DNA from 4 places in the Stenotrophomonas sp. YJH_SMC_138 genome. Region 4 is predicted to be linked to each of the others. Evidence: predicted binding sites of a transcription regulator. Region 4 holds the regulator's gene; each other region holds the start of a gene.
The links. Region 4 encodes FliA, which starts transcription of late flagellar genes. Its sites were predicted from a motif close to TAAAGTTTNNCNNNCNNNGGCCGATAA; they were not measured.
Positions count from the first base shown of each region.

Region 1: the regulator FliA is predicted to act here: its motif matches at 3,145-3,171, upstream of AC5P7I_RS13635 (methyl-accepting chemotaxis protein).
Region 2: the regulator FliA is predicted to act here: its motif matches at 2,065-2,091, upstream of AC5P7I_RS06470 (methyl-accepting chemotaxis protein).
Region 3: the regulator FliA is predicted to act here: its motif matches at 1,407-1,433, upstream of AC5P7I_RS06605 (GGDEF domain-containing protein).

Region 1 covers NZ_JCAFTB010000006.1:20,929-25,950, forward strand. Annotated here, with positions in the region: gene AC5P7I_RS13620 (bifunctional diguanylate cyclase/phosphodiesterase) at 1-913, shown strand, start outside; gene AC5P7I_RS13625 (hypothetical protein) at 1,038-1,544, opposite strand; gene AC5P7I_RS13630 (hypothetical protein) at 1,612-1,827, opposite strand; gene AC5P7I_RS13635 (methyl-accepting chemotaxis protein) at 1,926-3,116, opposite strand; gene hflD (high frequency lysogenization protein HflD) at 3,335-3,949, opposite strand; gene mnmA (tRNA 2-thiouridine(34) synthase MnmA) at 3,946-5,022, opposite strand, start outside.
Region 2 covers NZ_JCAFTB010000002.1:286,394-291,415, reverse strand. Annotated here, with positions in the region: gene AC5P7I_RS06470 (methyl-accepting chemotaxis protein) at 1-2,033, opposite strand, end outside; gene AC5P7I_RS06465 (barstar family protein) at 3,203-3,595, shown strand; gene mutS (DNA mismatch repair protein MutS) at 3,731-5,022, shown strand, end outside.
Region 3 covers NZ_JCAFTB010000002.1:314,704-319,725, forward strand. Annotated here, with positions in the region: gene AC5P7I_RS06605 (GGDEF domain-containing protein) at 1-1,374, opposite strand, end outside; gene AC5P7I_RS06610 (TonB-dependent siderophore receptor) at 1,661-3,910, shown strand; gene AC5P7I_RS06615 (cation diffusion facilitator family transporter) at 4,091-5,022, shown strand, end outside.
Region 4 covers NZ_JCAFTB010000014.1:26,228-31,249, forward strand. Annotated here, with positions in the region: gene flhF (flagellar biosynthesis GTPase FlhF) at 1-1,267, shown strand, start outside; gene AC5P7I_RS20650 (MinD/ParA family ATP-binding protein) at 1,254-2,141, shown strand; gene AC5P7I_RS20655 (RNA polymerase sigma factor FliA) at 2,138-2,884, shown strand; gene cheY (chemotaxis response regulator CheY) at 2,942-3,334, shown strand; gene AC5P7I_RS20665 (protein phosphatase CheZ) at 3,334-3,939, shown strand; gene AC5P7I_RS20670 (chemotaxis protein CheA) at 3,942-5,022, shown strand, end outside.

The sequences.
Region 1 (5,022 bases), on a different contig from region 4:
GCTGCGCGCGGCCGACGCCGCGATGTATGCGGCCAAGGAAGCCGGGCGCAACACCTACCAGTACTACAGCCAGGACGCCCTGGCCCGCATCCAGCGCCGGCTGGACGTCGAGCATGCCCTGCATGGGGCGATCGAGCGCGACGAGTTCAGCCTGGCCTACCAGCCGCTGCTGCACGCCCACCACGGCGAGCCACCGGCGATCGAGGCACTGTTGCGCTGGCACCGCCCCGGCATCGGCTACTGCAGCCCGGCCGAGTTCATTCCCATTGCCGAAAAGTGCGGCGAGATCGTGCGCATCGGCGATTGGGTGCTGAACGAGGCCTGCCGCCAGGCGACCGCCTGGGACCGTGCCGGACTGCACTTTGATCGCATCGCGGTCAACGTGTCGGCGGTGCAGCTGCGTGATCGCGGCTTCGCCGAGCGCGTGATCGAGATCTGCCATGCCCATGGCTGGCCGCCGCAACGGCTGGAACTGGAGCTGACCGAGTCGGCGCTGATCCGTGATACCGACATCCTGCGCCATTGCTTCGACGTGCTGGAACGGCACGGCGTGCCGCTGGCGGTGGATGACTTCGGCACCGGCTTCTCCAACCTCAATTACCTCAACCGCTTCCCGGTGGGGCGCCTGAAGATCGACCGCAGTTTCGTGCAGGGCATGCTGCATGATTCGGGCACGGCCGAAGTCACCCAGGCCATCGTCCACCTGGGCCACGCGCTGGGCATGAAGGTGGTGGCCGAAGGCGTGGAAACCCACCAGGAAGAAGACATGCTGCGCCGCCAGGGCTGCGACGAGATCCAGGGCTACCTGTACTCGCGTCCGCTCAGCCCGCGTGATCTGGCGCAGTGGCTGCGCCAGCAGCGCCCGGCGCCAATGCGCACCGACGCCAGCGGCGAAGCGGTGCTGGTGCGCTGAGGGTCTGCGCTGGCGGATGCCGGCGCGGTGTGGCCTGACTCTGGTGCGCCCAGCTCTGGTGGGTGCCGACCGTTGGCCGGCACGGATGCCCTGGCGCTCGCGATCATCCACGCATGGCGTGGAACTACCTGGGAAACTCCGCCTTCAACTGCATGCGCAGGGCCTCGACGATGGCCGCATAGCGCCGCTTCTGGACCAGATAGCTGGCCAGGAACAGCGGCAGCACCAGCAGCATCGGTGCCACCATCGGGCGCATCGCCACCAGCGGCAACAGCAGCAGCGACAGGATTGCCACGAACCAGCTGCACAGGCCGATCACCCGCACCTCGTGCCGTCGCGCGTTGAGAACGATGCGTCCACGCATCACCGGGAAGTAGCGCAGGCCGAAGCTCGGTGCGAAGCTCTCGCGGAACGCCATGCTGCCATCGGGCAGCGCATGGAAGGCCAGTTGCAGCCATCTGTCCTGCGGCAGGTCACGTTCCAGGCTGCCCAGCGAGAGCCGGGCCTGCATGGCCGGTGACGCCGCGATGCGTTCGTTGAACAGGGTGATGCCCCAGCTGAAATAGCCGGCCACCCAGGCCATCAGAAGGACGGCTTCGATGAGGAGCACTGCGATCAGGGCGATGGCCATCGGTCTTCCATGAATGGGACCGGTGGATCATGCCATGCGGGACGGCCCATCCACGCAGGACGTGGATCTACTTCAGGGCTTCGCCATCCAGGCCCAGGTCCCATGCCAGGCCCAGCAGTTCATCGTCGGCTCGGGAGGGGGTGGGGCGCGCATCGGCCAGCTGCTGCAGTTCGAGCAGTTCCTCGCGGGCCACGTCTTCCAGCCGCTGCAGCTGCTCACGCACGCTCGCATTGCGCGGGCGCTCGGTGTCGGTGAGGGCGGGCAGGGCGCGGATCAGGGTCATGGTGCGCGTACAGGATGCATCCAATGGCGGGTTACAGGCAAAGGCCCCGGGCGAACCGGGGCCTTGCGGGCTGCCGGCGAGGGCAGCGGACATCAGGATCAGAACAGCTCGACGGTGCCGGCGCCCATGCTCTGCTGGGCGACGGGCTTGTGCGGCGGGCGTTCCCATTCGCTGCGCAGCTCGCGCAGGCGATTGCCGGTCCGCTGCAGGGCGCTGGCGATCTCTTCGTCGAACACGCCGCCATTGCGGTGCAGCAGCTCCTGCAGGGCCACCGCTTCGCGGTTGATCGCGGTCAGGCGGTCCAAGTGGGTGTGCACGCCGCCCAGCGCCTGGGTGGCGATGTCTTCGAACTGCAGGGCACGCACGGCTTCGGCCACGCTGCCATCGATCGCACGGGCGCACTCGGACACTTCGCGCATGCCGTCGCCCAGCGAGGCGTTGATCTGCGCGACGTTGTCGAGCATCGCTGCTGCTTCCTGACGGGCTTCGCGGGAGCGGTCCATATCGCGCGAGGCCATGTGCGAAACCGTCTCGCGCACCTTGGCGATGGCGTCCTTGGAGCTGTGCGCCAGCTTGCGGATCTGCTCGTTGAAGGTGGTCGAGCGCTCGGACAGGTTGCGCACTTCGTCGGCGACCACGGCGAAGCCACGACCGGCTTCACCGGCGCGCGCCGCTTCGATGGCCGCGTTCAGCGCCAGAAGGTTGGTCTGGTCGGCGATCGACTTGACGTCTTCCAGCAGCGCGAAGATGCCATCCAGGTGCTGCGCCATCTGGTCGATGTGCTGCACGGTGGTGCTGCTCTGGCCGCTCACCTGTTCCAGCGCTTCCACCAGCTGTTCCATGCGATGGCTGGCGTGCTGGGCGAAACGGGCGACGTCGAGGCCGGCATTGCCTTCATCACCGGCGCGGTCGACGATGCGCGACAGGGCCTGGCTCTGCTGGCGCGACTTGCGGTTCATGGCATCGAAGCTGCCGCCCAGGCTGGAGACGGCCTGGCGGATCAGGTCACGGGCGCGTTCCACTTCGCCACGCGAACCGTCGATCTCGTTGCCGACGAAGTTGCGCAGCTCGGTCAGCAGCTGGTCCTGTTCGCGCAGGACACGGGCGTGCTCGGGGGAACGATGTGCCTGGGCGCGGGTGGTCCACCACGCAAAGCCGAGCCAGCTCAGCGTCATCGTGGTCAGGATCGCCCAGCGCAGGGCGGCCGGCCATTCGAAACCGATGGCGAAGGGGAGCAGCAGGGTCAGAGCCAGGGGGGCGGCCAGACGGATGAAAATGCGTGAGTACATGGACGTTCTCGGGAGGTGCACGGAGGATGTATCGGCCGTACCCCCTTTCTCTTTAACGTCGATGTGCCTCGAAGTGCATTCTGAATGCGCCGATTTTCCGGCGCCTTGGCGGCCTCGGGGTCAGAGCCCTTTCCGTGCCGGAAAGGGATCCGACCCCTTGGGCAGGCGCAACGGGGTCGGATCCCTTTTCCATGGAAAAGGGCTCTGACCCCACACCCTCAGGCCAGCAGGCGGTCCACGGCCTCGATCATCGCCTTGCGGCTGAACAGGAAGTCCCAGTAGCTGCCGCCCAGCTGGCGCCACAACACCGCCGAACGCACCGCGGCCAGCAGCAGGGCACGGATCTCCGCCACCACGCCGGCCTGGCCCAGGTAGTGCGGGTTGCCCTGCACCATCACCCGCGGTTTCAGGTGGCTGATGGTGTCGGCATACAGGCCGCCCAGGTTGGCCAGTACGTCCGGGTGGCCACTGTCGCCCAGTTCGGTGGCCTGGCGCTGGGCGCGCTCGATGCCCGAGGCGACCTTGTTCACGGTCGCCCCATCCTGCACGAAGCGGCGCTCCAGCTGCAGCACCGACAGGGCCAGCTTGGGCAGGATCGGGTCCTGGCCCTGGCTGCGGAAGTAGTTGTGCAGCAGGCGCAGGCCGGACTTCAGTGCATGACGGTCACCGAACACCGCCTGCGGCGAGGACGCATCGACGCGGAACACGCTGTCCACGGCGGTGCGCACGGCGGCGGCGTCGGAATGGCCGGTATCGGCGATGCGGCGCACCTGCTGCAGGGCCTGGGCAATGCCGGCCAGGGCCAGGACGCGGTCGTCGACAGTGAAACTCATGCAGCGATTACCTCAAAAGGGGAGGGGGTGGTGCGCAGGCGTTGTTCCAGCGGCGCATCGGTGGCGGCGATCACCGCGCCGCCCAGGCACACATCACCGTCATACAGCACCAGCGATTGACCAGGGGTAACGGCACGCTGCGGGCGCGCAAAGGTGACCAGCACGCTGCCATCGTCCAGCACCTCGACCGTACATGGCTCGTCGGGCTGGCGGTAGCGGGTCTGGGCGGTGCATTCGAAGCGCCGTGCCGGCGGTGAGCCGGCGATCCAGTGCGCGGTTTCCGAACGCAGGCGGTCGGACAGCATCCACTTGCTGTCGCGGTCCTGGTCCACGTACAGCACGTTGCTGGCCACATCCTTGCCAACCACGTACCACGGCGCGGCCGGGCGGCCACGCACGCCGCCGATGTTCAGGCCCTCGCGCTGGCCCAGGGTGAAATAGAACACGCCCGGGTGTTCGGCAATCACGCTGCCGTCGGCCGGGTCGAGGATCTGGCCGGGCTTGGCCGGCAGGTAGCGGCCGAGGAATTCGCGGAAGTCGCGCTCGCCGATGAAACAGATGCCGGTGGAGTCCTTCTTGGCGTGGGTCGGCAGGCCGACGTCGCGCGCGATCCGGCGCAGGTCGCTCTTTTCCAGGTCGCCGATCGGGAACAGGGTGGCTGCCAGCTGTTCCTGGCCCAGTTGATGCAGGAAGTAGCTCTGGTCCTTGGATCGATCGGCGCCGCGCAGCAGCAGCCACTGGTGGCCGCGCTGGGTCACCCGTGCGTAATGGCCGGTGGCGATGCGCTCGGCGCCCAGCTCGCGGGCGGCGTCCAGGAAATGCTTGAACTTCACTTCACGGTTGCACAGCACGTCCGGGTTCGGCGTGCGGCCGGCCGCGTACTCGGCCAGGAAGTGCTCGAACACGCCCTGCCAGTACTCGCTGGAGAAGTCCCGGAAGTGGAACGGGATGCCCAGCAGGCCGCACACGGCCACCGCGTCGCGACGGTCATCCTCGGCACGGCAATCACCGCTGCCATCGTCGGCCCAGTTCTGCATGAACAGGCCGGCCACGGCCTCGCCCTGCTGTACCAG
Region 2 (5,022 bases), on a different contig from region 4:
TCCATGGAACGCGCCGCAGCACTGGCCTCTTCCACCAGTGCCGCATTCTGCTGCGTGGTCTCGTCCATCTGCACCACCGCCTGGTTCACCTGTTCGATGCCCGAGCTCTGCTCCTGCGAGGCAGCAGAGATATCGGCCATGATGTCGGTCACGCGCTGCACGGAAGCAACGATCTCGCCCATCGTGGTGCCTGCCTGTCGGACCAGGGCCGATCCATCGGCGACCTTGCCAACCGAATCCTCGATCAGCCCCTTGATCTCCTTGGCCGCACCGGCCGAGCGCTGTGCCAGCGTGCGCACCTCACTGGCCACCACCGCAAAGCCCCTGCCCTGCTCGCCGGCACGGGCGGCTTCCACTGCGGCATTCAGCGCCAGGATGTTGGTCTGGAAGGCAATGCCGTCGATGACCGAGATGATCTCGGCGATCTTCTTCGACGAGGCTTCGATGGCCGACATCGTGGTGACCACCTGGCCGACCACCTCGCCGCCCTGCGAGGCGACACCGTGCGCACCGATGGCGAGCTGGTTGGCCTGGCGGGCGTGCTCGGCGTTCTGCTTCACGGTGGAGGTCAGTTCCTCCATCGACGCCGCCGTCTCTTCCAGGTTCGCCGCCTGCTGCTCGGTGCGCCGCGACAGATCGGTGTTGCCCGAGGCGATTTCGCCTGCCGCCAGATTGATGCTGGACGCGCTGGCCTGGATGCGCCCGACGATCTGCTTGAGCTGATCGACGGTGGCATTGCAGTCATCGCGCATGCGGGCGAACACGCCGTGGAAGTCGCCCTGCATGCGTACGGTGAGGTCACCGCGCGAGATCGCCTGCAGCAGGCTCGACACCTGCACCAGGTTCTGGTCGGTGGTCTGCATCAGGCGATTGAGCCCGGCCACCATGTCGCGGAAATCGTAGGCGAAGCGATCTTCATCGCCGCGCAGGCTGAAGTCGCCCGCCGCCGCGGCCGTCGCCAGCCGGCGGATCTCGCTGTTGATCGCCGACAGGCTGGTCTTGGTCTCGTCCATTGCCTGGGTGATCGCCGCCTTCTCGCCCGGCAGCGGATCCATGTCCACCGACAGGTCGCCACGGGCGTAATGCTTCATCACTTCGATCAGCCGGTTCTGTACCTGCACGTGTGAGCCGACCAGCGCGTTGGTCTCGTGCACCATGCGCCCGTAGTCACCAGGGAAGGCACTCTCGTCCATGCGATAGCTGAGGCTGCCCGCATCGTGCTGGCGGGCCAACTCGCCCTGCGCCGCCATCACCGACTGCAACTGCGCCTGCATGCGCTGCATCGACCTGAGCAGCTGCGTGACCTCATCGTTGCCGGAGGCGTCAATGCTGTTGTCCAGCCGCCCATTGGCGATGCCGTCGGCCAGCTTCACCGCGCCTTCCAGCGGGCGGGTCAGGCTGCGGGTGATGGCCCACGCGGCCAGCGAGCCCAGTACCAGGCTCAACACGCCGAACACGATCGACAGCGTGCCGGTCCAGGATTCGGTTGAACGGTATTCCTCGCGGCTGCGCTCGGTCAGTGTCTCCTGATGCCGCAGCAGGGTCCAGATCGCTTCGTTCCACGCGGTTGCCAGCCCCTGCTCGGCAAGCAGTTCCTTGGCCGCGCCGTCGAAATCCCCGGCCTTCATGCGCTCGTGAAGATGCCGGGTGGAGGCGTCGGTGGCCTTGCGTGCCGCGTCGATTTTCGCCACCAGGGTATCGCCGGTCGCGTCGCGCGGAATCCTGATGTACCTGGCCCAGATACCGTCGTAGGTCTGCGACAGCTCCTGCGCCTTCTGATAATCCCTGTCAAAATCCTCGCCGCGCTTGATCACCATCAGGCGGCGGTGCATCAACACCGCGTTGTTGGTATCCAGCATGTCGTTCAACAGCCGCATCTTCACCATGTTGACGTCCACCACTTTCTCGAACTGGGCGGACTTCAGGTGATTTCCGTACAGCGCCAGGCCAACGATGGCCACGATGAACAGCAGCAGCAATCCAAACCCGGCACCCAGCCGGGATCCCACTCGGAGGTTGCGTAAGGCGAGCATCTCAATTCCCTTGATCATGGCCGTACGATCGATGGCGGCGCAGCACAGGGAAACTTTATGGGTCGATATTATTGTATCGATCCAAATCTATGGAACTGTGCAGACAGGTGTGAAGGAAACACTTAATGGAGGTGGTTATTCCTGCCGGGCATATCAATGCACGAGCACATCAATCGCAGTCATCACGCAGCGCTTGCGAGTCGTGACCGCAGAAACCGTCACTTGATGGACGGAGGGGGAGGATGAAGCCCATCGATCCCGGCACCCTCCTGTCCAGAGGAACAACGCGCTGCTTCGCGACTACCGTCAGGGCTGCAATCTGGCATCTGCCATCGCAGGGCCCCGACCCTTGAGTATTTCAACCCTGATGAAGGGGTCCAGACCCCATTGCAATCGACTGCCACTGATCTCCCACTTATTGACCTTCAAGTCAATAAAACCGCAGCCATTGAGATTTTCGTCGCTCTGGAAGTGGGAGACGGGAAGGTCACCCCACGCTGCACTGACCCACGCGCTGCGCTGAGGCAATACGGTCGAGGAGTGCATGGAAACTGCGTACTTTCTACTCATGCCTGTCCACGGAAATTGACTCCCAGGACCGCGCGACGGAAATTTCCTCGAGATACCGCTCAAGGTCTCTGAACGGAGAGACCCCTATAGCAGCGAAGGAGAACCACACGGCATCGCACTCGTCGCAGACAAATATCTGAACGCCGCGCTCCTTTACTTGAGCTTTCAACACCTCACCCTGCTCACAACGGGGACAGATCAAACAACCCCCATCGCACCGGAGATGCAGATACAAACTTACTGACCATCCCAGAAACAATTTCCCAGACCTTTCTTGCCGATGATACAGGAGGAGAATCTATTTCCATCACCCAGCCAGTCATCATTGACAGTGGAAGTTGAACGCGCCCGAGGGGGTCCTGCTGCCGATGGCACCAATCAATGAAGAAGAAGACTTCGGGCGAACTCTCTACCAGCTGATGGCCCTGCTATTGGCGATGGGTCACGTCGTTTTCTTCCCTGCAAACCGGCGCGCGCCACGACGGGAGTGCCGAGCACTTTGACTCAGCAAAGTAGTTTGCCAAACCCCAGCATGGGTCCGCAAAGCATCCGGCGCTCAGCCATGTCCAATGCACAGGGAACAACGCTACAGTCGACATATGTCGCTCATCCTGCAGATCGAAGGCTGTGCCATTCACGACATCCCCAGCCTGTACGCGGAGATCAACCGCGTGTTCATGCCCGGCGAGGACTGGCAGCTCGGGCCAAGCCTGGACGCCCTGGATGATCTGCTGCATGGCGTCCATGGCGTGTTGGCCGGCCATGAGCGGGCCACGGTGATCTGGAGTGATATCGAGCACAGCCGCGCCGCACTGGGACGAACTACCACATGCCAGTGGCTGCAGTCCAAGCTGGAAGCCCCGGGCACCTTCAACACGCGGACCATTTCGCGCCAGCTGGACGCCCTGCAACGGGGCGAGGGCCCAACCTACTTCGAGATCGTGATGGATATCTTCGCCAGCCACCGGCAGATCACCCTGGTCCCGGCCTGACCCCGTGGCTGTGCGGTACCCGCCTGCCACCGGTGGCGGCAGCCCTGTGCCCCAGCAGTTACCATGGACGGCCCTGTACCCGCTCCGTTGCCGCTGCCCTCCGGCGCGAACGGACGCCCCGGATTCACGAGCCCCATGTCCAAAGAAAAGTCCGCCGAACACACCCCGCTGATGAAGCAGTTCTTCGCAGCCAAGTCCGAGTATCCGGACCTGCTGCTGTTCTTCCGCATGGGCGACTTCTACGAGCTGTTCTACGACGATGCGCGCAAGGCCGCGCGCCTGCTCGACATCACCCTGACCCAGCGTGGCAGCTCCGGCGGCGCGCCGATTCCGATGGCCGGCGTGCCGGTACATGCCTATGAAGGCTACCTGGCGCGGTTGGTGGCGCTGGGCGAGTCGGTGGCGATCTGCGAGCAGATCGGCGACCCGGCGCTGGCCAAGGGCCTGGTCGAACGCAAGGTGGTGCGCATCGTCACCCCCGGCACCGTCACCGACGAAGCGCTGCTGGACGAACGCCGCGACACCCTGCTGATGGCGCTGTCGCGCACGAAGCAAGGCTACGGCTTGGCCTGGGCCGACCTGGCCGGTGGCCGCTTCCTGGTCAATGAAGTCGAGACCGACGACGCGCTGGAAGCCGAACTGGCCCGACTGGAACCGGCCGAGCTGCTGGTGCCCGACGAGGAGAACTGGCCCGACTTCCTGCGCCACCGCACCGGCGTGCGCCGCCGTGCGCCGTGGCTGTTCGACGCGGACAGCGGCCGCCGCCAGCTGCTGAACTTCTTCAAGCTGCACGATCTGAGCGGCTTCGGTATCGATGACAAGCCACGTGCCACCGCCGCCGCCGGCGCCCTGCTCGGTTATGTCGAGGAAACCCAGAAGCAGCGCCTGCCGCACCTGACCTCGATCGCGATGGAAACCGCCGCCGAGGCGATCGCGATGAACGCCGCCACCCGCCGCCACCTGGAACTGGATACGCGCGTCGACGGCGATACCCGCAATACCCTGCTGGGCGTGCTCGACAGCACGGTGACGCCAATGGGCGGGCGCCTGCTGCGCCGGTGGCTGCACCGCCCGCTGCGCCTGCGCGAGGTGCTGGTACAGCGCCACCATGCGGTGGAAACCCTGATCGATCACGGCAGCGATGCCGACATCCGCGAACAGTTCCGCCGCCTCGGCGACCTGGAACGCATCCTGACCCGCGTCGCACTGCGTTCGGCGCGCCCGCGTGATTTCTCCACCCTGCGCGATGGCCTGGGCCTGCTGCCGGCGGTGCGCGAAGTGCTGGCGCCGCTGGATTCACCGCGCCTGCAGGCACTGCATGCCGCCTTGGGCGAGCACGACGCGTGCGCACAGCTGCTGGCCAGCGCCATCGCCGAAATGCCGCCACTGAAGCTGAGCGACGGCGGCGTGCTGGCCGATGGCTTCGA
Region 3 (5,022 bases), on a different contig from region 4:
CGCGCTGGCCACTACCACGCGGTTGCGGCCGCTGCGCTTGGCCTCGTACATCGCCGCATCGGCCCGTGCCATCAGCCGCTCGTAGTCCGGGTGGCCGTCATGGCCGGCTACGCCGATGCTGGCGGTCAGTGCCAGTACCTGGCCGTTGGCCAATGCCACCGGTGACTGCGCGATCTGCCGCCGCAGGCTTTCGGCGATCACCGCGGCCTGTGATTCGCTGGCCGCGACCAGCACCACCACGAACTCCTCGCCGCCATAGCGGAACAGGTAGTCACTGCCGCGGGTCAGCTGGCCGAGCAGGCCGGCGACGTGCTGCAGCGCGCGGTCCCCGGCGTCGTGGCCGTGGCCGTCGTTGATCGCCTTGAAGTGATCCAGGTCGAGCAGCAGCAGCGAGAATGGCGTGCGGTTGCGCGTGGCCAGCTCGATCTCCCGGCGCAGCACGGTAGGCAGGAAGCGGCGGTTGAGCAGGTTGGTCAGCGCATCGCTGCCGGCATCCAGCTCGCCGATGCGCTCGAACAGCAGCGTCATCAGGGTGCGGATGGCGGCCAGGTCCTCGCGGATGGCCGACAGCACCGCCAGTCGTTGTGCCGGGGCATCGTTGCTCGCCCGCTGCAGGTTGCTGTCGATGCGGGCCATCAGCTGGCCGACCTGCCGGGTCTCGCTGCTCTCGCCGAAGCTGGGGATGCCCTTGTGGGTGAACCACAGGCCGAACTCGGAAGTGGCCAGGCTGGCGCTGTCGCTGGCCTGTACGTGGCCAGCGAGCGCGTAGAGCAGGGCGTTCTCCCAGTCCAGCAGCAGTGCGCGCTGGCGTTCGCGTTCGGTGCCGACGTTCTGCACCAGCGAGAACAGCCGGTACGCCGCATCGGCACGGGTCGAGCGCTCGCGTGCATGGGTATAGGCCAGGGTCATGCCTTCCATGGCGATGTCCATGATCGCGCTGAGGCAGTCGATGGCGGCGAACGCAGTGGCACTGTCGGGCGCGTCGTCGTGCAGGCGCACGAACAGTTCGTGCTTGAGCACGCGCGCGCCGCGGGTGACCAGGTCCACCGGAATGCCGACCCGGGCATGCACATCGCCGATTACCCGCTGCGAGGCAACGGCGCCGGCAATACCGTCGGCATTGGTGGTCAGCAACTGCACCAGCCAGCGCTGCATGGCCGGCTGCAGGCGCTGCTTGACCTGGTCGTGGGACAGGAAGCGGCGTGCACGCCCGTCCTGCAGCAGCACCTCGTAGAAGCGTTGGGCCAGCGCCGGCGGGGCATCGGCGGCGGCGGCGTGCAGCAGCGCGGTGGCGGCAGGGCCGGCCTGTTGCAGGCAGTGCTGCCAGGCCTCGGCCAGCGGTTGGCTGGCATCGTCCAGTTGGGGTGGTTCCACGTCGATCTCTGACTGCGTACGGCAAACCACGGGTATCGGCCGCGGTGGCGCACGGTTGATGGCGGGTTGGCCGGTCAGTTTATGCGCGATGCAGGGTTGCACGGCGCGCAAAGCACGTCGGCGCCGCGGCGGCAATGAGTGAACGCATTTGAGAATCACTCGCATTGATGGGAGAATGCGCGCACGGATCGGCCCGCAGGCGACTGCAGCGACGCTCCGCCTCCTCCTCGTCGTTGCCTCAAGCCCTTTGCCAGAGGCCCCGTTGCCCTGCCAGAAGGTCCAGATCATGTCTCCTGCCGTTGTCCTTTCGCCGCGCCCGCTGGCGCTCGCCGTTGCCGCCCTGCTGGCGGGAAGCGCCCTGACCGCCCAGGCCGAAACCGATGCCACCGATATCGACACGGTGCATGTCACCGCCTCGCAGATTGCCCGCCAGGCACTGGGTACCTCGACCATCACCGCCGAGGACATCGCCAAGCGCCCGCCGGCCAACGACATCGCCGAGCTGCTGCGCACCATGCCGGGCGTCAACCTCACCGGCAACAGCGCCTCGGGCCAGTACGGCAACAACCGCCAGATCGACCTGCGTGGCATGGGGCCGGAAAACACCCTGATCCTGGTCGACGGCAAGCGCATCGGTGCGCGTGACGCCGTGCGCATGGGCCGTAGCGGTGAGCGCAATACCCGCGGTGATACCAACTGGGTGCCGGCGGAAATGATCGAGCGCATCGAAGTGCTGCGCGGCCCTGCGGCGGCACGCTATGGCTCCGGTGCGTCCGGCGGCGTGGTCAACATCATCACCAAGCGCCCGACCGGCGACCTGACCGGAGCGGTCGACCTGTATGGCCTGGTGCCCGAGCACAGCGCCGAAGGCGGCAGCGAGCGCGTCGGCCTGCAGCTGAGCGGGCCGATGACCGACACCCTGTCGTTCCGCCTGTACGGCAACCTCAACAAGACCGACGCCGACTCACTGGACCTCAACCGCCAGTACGCCACCAACCCGAACGCGGTGCCACCGGCTGGCCGCGAGGGTGTCAAGAACCGCGACGTCAACGCGTTGCTGCGCTGGGACATCACCGCCGACCAGGTGGTGGAGTTCGAAGCCGGCACCAGCCGCCAGGGCAACATCTACGCCGGTGACCGCGCGGTCAGCACTACCGGTACCTCGACCGGCGTTGACCTGGCGGCGCTGGCCGAAGGCGAAGCGGAAACCAACCGCATGTACCGCAACACCGGCGCGATCACCCATCGCGGCCGCTGGGGCGACGTGACCTCGCGGGTGACCGCCGCGGTGGAAGCGGTCAACAACTCGCGCATCAATGAAGGCCTGGCCGGTGGCCCGGAAGGCAGCTTCAACGGCACCGACTGGTCGACCTCGCGCCTGCGCAACTACCAGCTGGATGGCGAAGTGAGCTTCCCGACCTCGCTGGGCAGCGCCGAGAACATCTGGACGCTGGGCTTTGAATACCTGGACAGCCGCCTGACCGACCCGTACTCGATGAGCCAGTCCAGCAGCAGCGGCGGCGGCATCCCGGGGCTGTCGGCCGATCGCGCGCGGGGCAAGGCCGACGCGCAGACCACCGCAGTGTTCGTCGAAGACAACATCTACCTGGGTGAGCGCTGGATCGTCACCCCGGGCCTGCGCTTCGACCACCACAGCCAGTTCGGCAACAACACCAGCCCCAGCCTCAATGCGCAGTTCCGCATCAACAGCGACTGGGTGGTGAAGGGCGGCATCGCCCGCGCGTTCAAGGCGCCGAACCTGTACCAGTCCAATCCGGACTATCTGTACTACACCCGTGGCAACGGCTGCCCGAATGCACTGCCGAGCCTGGGTGCCGGTTGCTACATGCGCGGCAACGCGGACCTGAAGGCGGAAACAAGCCTGAACAAGGAACTGGGCATCGAGTGGGCACCGCAGAGCGGCTGGCAGGCCTCGTTGACCTACTTCCACAACGACTACAAGGACAAGATCCAGGCCGGCTACACCCAGGTTGGCCTGACCGCCGACACCAAGGGCCGCATCTTCCGCTGGGAGAACGCGCCCAAGGCGATCGTGCAGGGGCTTGAAGGCAACCTGGTGATCCCGCTGCTGGGCGAGCAGGGCAACCGCCTGAAATGGAGCAACAACTTCACCTACATGGTGGAAAACGAGAACAAGAGCACCGGCCAGCCGCTGTCGGTGATCCCGAAGTACACCGTCAACACGATGCTGGACTGGCAGGCCACCGACAAGCTGTCGGTGCTGCTGACCGGCACGTTCTACGGCAAGCAGAAGCCGGCCACCGCCAACATCAACAATGATCCGCGCTGCACCGGCAGCTGCGATCCCTCGATCGCGCTGCAGGACCGCGGTGCCTACAACATCTGGGGCGTGAGCGCGCGCTACAGGGTGACCGGGACCGTCAGCTTCGGCTTCGGCGTGAACAACCTGGCCGACAAGCGCCTGTTCCGCGAGGCCAACAGCAGCGATGCCGGTGCGGCGACCTACAACGAACCGGGCCGCGCGTACTGGGCCAGCCTGCGCTTCGGGTTCTGACCGCACGCGGACGCCGGTCCGCTGCGGTCGCCAGGCCAGGCCTGGCGCTGCCGGCCACGCTCCGGTAGCGCCGGGCCATGCACGGTGAGGGATCGCCTGGGCTGCAATGTTATAAACACCGTAATAGTCTCCCCCGCCAGCACGGCGTAGCCTGCACCGCATCGCAAAGGAGCTGTTGCCATGGGCCACGACCACGATCACCTGCCATCCCAGATCCGCCACGAGAAACCCTTGTGGTGGGCGCTCGGCCTGACCTCCACCTTCCTCGTCATCGAGGTGGTGGGCGCGTTCTGGACCAACAGCCTGGCGCTGCTGTCCGACGCGGCACACATGGCCACCGATGCACTGGCACTGATGATCGCGCTGGTCGCTGTGCGGTTGAGCCGACGCCCGCCGGACGCGCGCCGCACCTACGGCTATGCACGCCTGGAAGCGCTGGGCGCGATGATCAACGGCGCCATGCTGTTCGTGGTCGCCGCCTACATCCTGTGGGAGGCGATCGGTCGTTTCCGCGAACCGCAGGAGATCGCATCTTCGGGCATGCTGGTGATCGCCGCCGCAGGCCTGGTCATCAACCTGATCTCGATGCGCCTGCTGCAGGCCGGCAGCGGCGAGAGCCTGAACGTGAAGGGCGCCTACCTGGAAGTGTGGGCGGACATGCTTGGCTCGGTGGCGGTGATCGCCGGTGCGTTGTTGATCAAGTGGACCGGCTGGAAGCCGATCGACCCGATCCTGGCGGTGCTGATCGGCCTGTGGGTACTGCCGCGCACCTACGTGCTGATGCGCGAGGCGATCAACGTGCTGCTGGAAGGCGTGCCCAAGGGCATGGACGTGGCCAAGGTGCGCGACAGCCTGTCCGGTCATGCTGCGGTGCTGGACGTGCATGACCTGCATGTGTGGGCGCTGGCCTCCAGCACGCCGGCGCTGACCGCGCACATCGTGATGCGCGACGGCACCGACGCCGATGCGCTGCGCCGTGAGCTGGGCGGGCGCCTGCACGATGACTTCGGCATCGAGCACGTGACGCTGCAGATCGAAGCGGACCACTGTGGTGAAGCCTGCGCTGGACCGGCGTCGGCCAAGGGCGGCGCGCAGCAGGGCCATGAAGGCCA
Region 4 (5,022 bases):
CAGCGCCGACGAGATCGTGCCGACCCGGGGCAGCACGGGCTTCGCCGCCACCCTGGCCCGCGCCGCCGTCAACGAACCGGCACCGCCGGACCAGATCTTCGCCCCGTTCGCCGAGGCCATCGTTGCACCGGCCGCCACCGTGCCGGCCAACCGCGCGCGCTTCCAGATCGACCCGCCGCACGAGGCGCATCACGAAAGCGTGGCCCCGGCCGTGCAGCCGCCGCCGCTGCCGACCGCTGCCGTGATCGACGCGCAGCCCGGGATCGCCGCCAGCGAACCGGCAGCGGTCGAAGCCGCCGTCGAAGCCAGCCCGGCCCCCATGCTGGCCCCGGCACCGACGCTGACCGTGGTTGCCCAGGACGACGCCGAGATCCGCCAGCTGCGCCAGGAAGTGGCCGGCATGCGCCAGGTGATCGAGCGCGAGATGAACCGCTTCACCGACGAGCGCCTGCGTGGCAGCCCGGTGCGCGCCACCGCGCTGGACCTGATGGACGAGTACGGTTTCGACGCCGGGCTGGCCCGCGACGTGGCCATGCAGATCCCGCTGGAAACCGAAGCCCATCGTGGCCGCGGCCTGATGCTGGGGCTGATCTCGCGCAAGCTGCCGATCGCCCCGGTCGACCCGCTGGAGGAAGGCGGCGTGATCGCGCTGGTCGGCCCGACCGGCGCCGGCAAGACCACCACCATCGCCAAGCTGGCCTCGCGCTTCGCCGAGAAGCACGCCCCGCGTGACGTCGCCCTGGTCACCACCGACACCACCCGCATCGGCGCCCGTGAACAGCTGTATGGCTACGGCCGCCAGCTCGGCATCGCCGTGCACGAGGCCAACAGCGGCACCGACCTGGACCAGCTGCTGGAACGCTTGAAGGACTACAAGCTGGTGCTGATCGATACCGCCGGCCTGGGCCCGCGCGACCGTGCCCTGGCCGCCCAGCTGCAGTGGCTGCGCGCCGCGCGCCAGGTGCGCACCCTGCTGGTGCTGCCGGCCAACACCAGCTTCGGCGACATGGACGAGGTGGTGCGCCGCTTCGGTGCGGCCAACCTGCAGGGCCTGGTGCTGAGCAAGCTGGACGAGACCGGCCGCTTCGGCAACGCCCTGTCGGTGGCCGTGGACCACGCCCTGCCGATCACCTGGGTGACCGATGGCCAGGACGTCCCGGAGGACCTGCACCGGGCCAGTGCAGCCAATCTTGTACTTCGCCTTGAAGATTTGCGCCGAGCGGCCGATATGCCCTGCAACCCGGAGTTGAACCATGCCGTCGCGTGAGTACGCCAAGCTGACCAAGACCTTCCCGCTGTCGGCCACTCGCAGCGAGCCGCTCGGCCCTGTGCGCACCATCGCGGTGACCGGCGGCAAGGGCGGCGTGGGCAAGACGAATGTGTCCGCCAACCTGGCGGTGGCGCTGGCCGGCATGGGCAAGCGCACGCTGCTGCTGGACGCCGACCTCGGCCTGGCCAACATCGACGTGATCCTGGGCTTGAACCCCACCTTTACGCTGGCCGACCTGGTGGCCGGCCGCTGCTCGCTGGACGACGTCATCGTCGAAGGCCCGAACGGCGTGCTGGTGGTCCCGGCCGCTTCCGGCCGCCGGCACATGGCCGAGCTTGCCCCGGCCGAGCATGTCGGCCTGGTCAACGTGTTCTCCGAACTGGAACGCGAGCTGGACATCATGGTGGTCGATACCGCCGCCGGCATCACCGACGGCGTGCTGACCTTCTGCCAGGCCGCGCAGGACACCGTGGTGGTGGTCTGTGACGAACCGGCCTCGATCACCGACGCCTACGCACTGATCAAGGTGCTGTCGCGCGAGCGCGGCGTGGACCGCGTCCAGGTGGTGGCCAACATGGTGCGCGACCCGAACGAGGGCCGCGTGCTGTACGAGAAGCTGACCCGCGTCTGCGAGAAGTTCCTCGCCGATGTCTCGCTGAACTACCTGGGCTGCGTGCCGCAGGATGACTGGCTGCGCCTGTCGGTGCAGCGCCAGCAGCCGGTGGTGAAGGCCTATCCGTCCAGCCCGTCGGCGCTGGCGATCACCGAGATCGCACGCCGCACCGCGCGCTGGCAGGCACCGACCGAACCGCGCGGTGGCGTCGAGTTCTTCCTCGAACGCATCCTCAAGCAGCGTGGGGTGGCCGCATGAAAGGCGCAGCCCACCAGTACAGGGAAGTCCAGCGCTCGGCGGCCAACGAGGTCATCGCCCAGCATTCGGACCTGGTGCGACGCATCGCCCACCACCTGGCCGCGCGCCTGCCGGCCAGCGTCGAAGTCGATGATCTGATCCAGGCCGGCATGATGGGCCTGATCGAAGCCTCGCGCAGCTACGACGCCGACCAGGGCGCCTCGTTCGAGACCTATGCCTCGATCCGCATCCGCGGCTCGATGATCGACGAGATCCGCCGTGGCGACTGGGTGCCGCGCTCGGTGCACCGCCGTGCACGCGACGCCGCCGCCACCATCCGCCGCCTGGAACAGAGCACGGGCCGTGCCGCCAGCGCCACCGAAGTGGCCGCCGCGATGGAGATGCCGCTGCCCGAGTACCTGAGGCTGATGGAAGACGCCGCACGTGGACAGGTGCTGAGCCTGGAGTCGCGCATCGAAGACCAGGGCGAACTGGATACCGTCGCCCAGGGCGGCCCGACCCCGCAGCAGGTGCTGGAGCGCGGCGAGTTCGGTCGCGAGCTGGGCAAGGCCATCGGCCACCTGCCCGAGCGCGAACAGCTGGTGCTCTCGCTCTACTACGAGCAGGAGCTGAACCTGAAGGAGATCGGCGCGGTGCTCGGCGTGAGCGAGTCGCGGGTCTGCCAGATCCATGGCCAGGCCGTGCTGCGCCTGCGCGGCCGCCTGAAGATTTTCGAGGCCGTCGACGCCGGCCTGGAAGAATGAACATCCCCGAGGCGACTGCCCCCGGCCGCCCGGAATGAACAACAAAGGAACTCTGCTTTGAACAAGAACATGCGCATCCTCATCGTCGACGATTTCTCGACCATGCGTCGAATCGTCAAGAACCTGCTGGGCGATCTGGGCTTCACCAACACCGCCGAAGCCGAGGACGGGCATGCCGCGCTGTCGCTGCTTCAGAGCCAGCCCTTCGATTTCGTCGTCACCGACTGGAACATGCCGGTGATGACCGGCATCGAACTGCTCAAGGCGATCCGTGCCGACGCCAAGCTGATGACCCTGCCGGTGCTGATGGTCACCGCCGAAGCCAAGCGCGAGCAGATCATCGAAGCGGCCCAGAACGGCGTGAACGGCTACATCATCAAGCCCTTCACCGCGCAGACGCTGGAAGAGAAGCTGGGCAAGATCTTCGAACGCCTGGCGGCCAGCGCCTGATGGATACCACGGTCGACAAGAACGCCCTCGCCCTGCGCCTGCAGGAAGCCCTGGATGCCCTGGAGTCCGGTGACGAAGCCGCCTGGCGGCAACGCATCGACGGACTGGTCGCGCTGCGCACGCAGCCGATGATGAGCGGCCTCTCGCGGCTGGCCCGCGAGCTGGGGCAGGCCCTGGGCGAACTGCCGACCGTGCCCAGCGAGGCCGGCGAACTGGACGATGCGTGCGCACGCCTGGACCACGTGGTGGCGATGACCGAACAGGCTACCCACCGCACCCTGGACCTGGCCGAGGAATGCCGCAGCCTGACCGAGCAGCTGCGCGCCGAAGGCCTGCAGCCAGGCCAGGACGTGCAGCTCGAGCGCATCCGCCACAACCTGACCGAGATCGCCCTGACCCAGAGCTACCAGGACCTGACCGGGCAGATCATCCGTCGCGTGGTCGGCATCGTCCGCCGCGTGCATGAAGGCTTCGGCGCGCTCGGCCTGCCGCCGGAACAGCATCGCACCGACCCGGAACTGGCCGGGCCGGCACTGAAGGGACTGGACCGCCACGCGGTCTCGCAGAACGACGCCGACGACCTGTTGTCGGATCTGGGGCTGTAAGCATGAGCGCGGTATCCGACGACATCACTGCCGATTTCATCATCGAGGCACAGGAAATCCTGGATCGCCTCGGCGAACAGCTGGTGTCGCTGGAGCAGGCACCGCAGGACACCGAACAGCTCAACGCGGTGTTCCGGGGCTACCACACGCTCAAGGGCGGCGCGGGTTTCCTCGGTGTCACCGCCATGGTCGAGCTGTGCCACGCCGCTGAAGAAGCGCTGGGCGCTGCACGTGCCGGCCAGGCCGTGCTGCAGGCCCATCACTTCGACGCCGCCCAGCAATCGCTGGACTACCTGCAGTCGATGCTCGATGCCGTGTCTTCCGGCACCGAGCCGGGCTATGCACCGCCGGACCTGATCGCCCAGTTCGACGTGCATGGAGGTGCAGCAGCGCCTGCCGCCGCTGCCGCCGCACCGGCGGCCGGTGCCGGCGACCTGATCACCGACGACGAGTTCGAGGCGCTGCTCGACCAGCTGCACGGTGGCAACGCACCGACTGCGGTGGCGCCGGCAAAGAAGGCCGACGACGGCCTGATCAGCGAAGATGAGTTCGAAGCCCTGCTCGACCAGCTGCACGGTGGCGCCGCACCCGGCGCCAGGCCCGCGGCTGCGGTGGCGCCGGCACCGATCGCCGCCCCGCGCCCGGCCACCGCACCGGCACCGGTGGCCAAGCCGGCCGCCAAGCCGCTGGCCGAAGCCGAACACACCGTGCGCGTGGACACCAAGCGCCTGGATGCGATCGTCAACCTGATCGGCGAACTGGTGCTGTCGCGCAACCGGCTCAAGACCCTGCGTGCGCGCCTGCGCGACGAGGAGCTGGACCGCGCCGTGTCCACCCTGGACATCGCCACCGCGCGCCTGCAGTCGGCGGTGATGCGCACCCGCATGCAGCCGGTGGGCAAGGTATTCTCGCGCTTCCCCAAGGTCGCCCGCGACGTCGCCCGCTCGCTGAAGAAGGAAGTGGACCTGGAGCTGATCGGCGCCGAGACCGAGCTCGACCGCAACCTGGTCGAAGCGCTGGCCGACCCGCTGGTGCACCTGGTCCGCAACGCCATCGACCATGGCGTGGAAATGCCCGACCTGC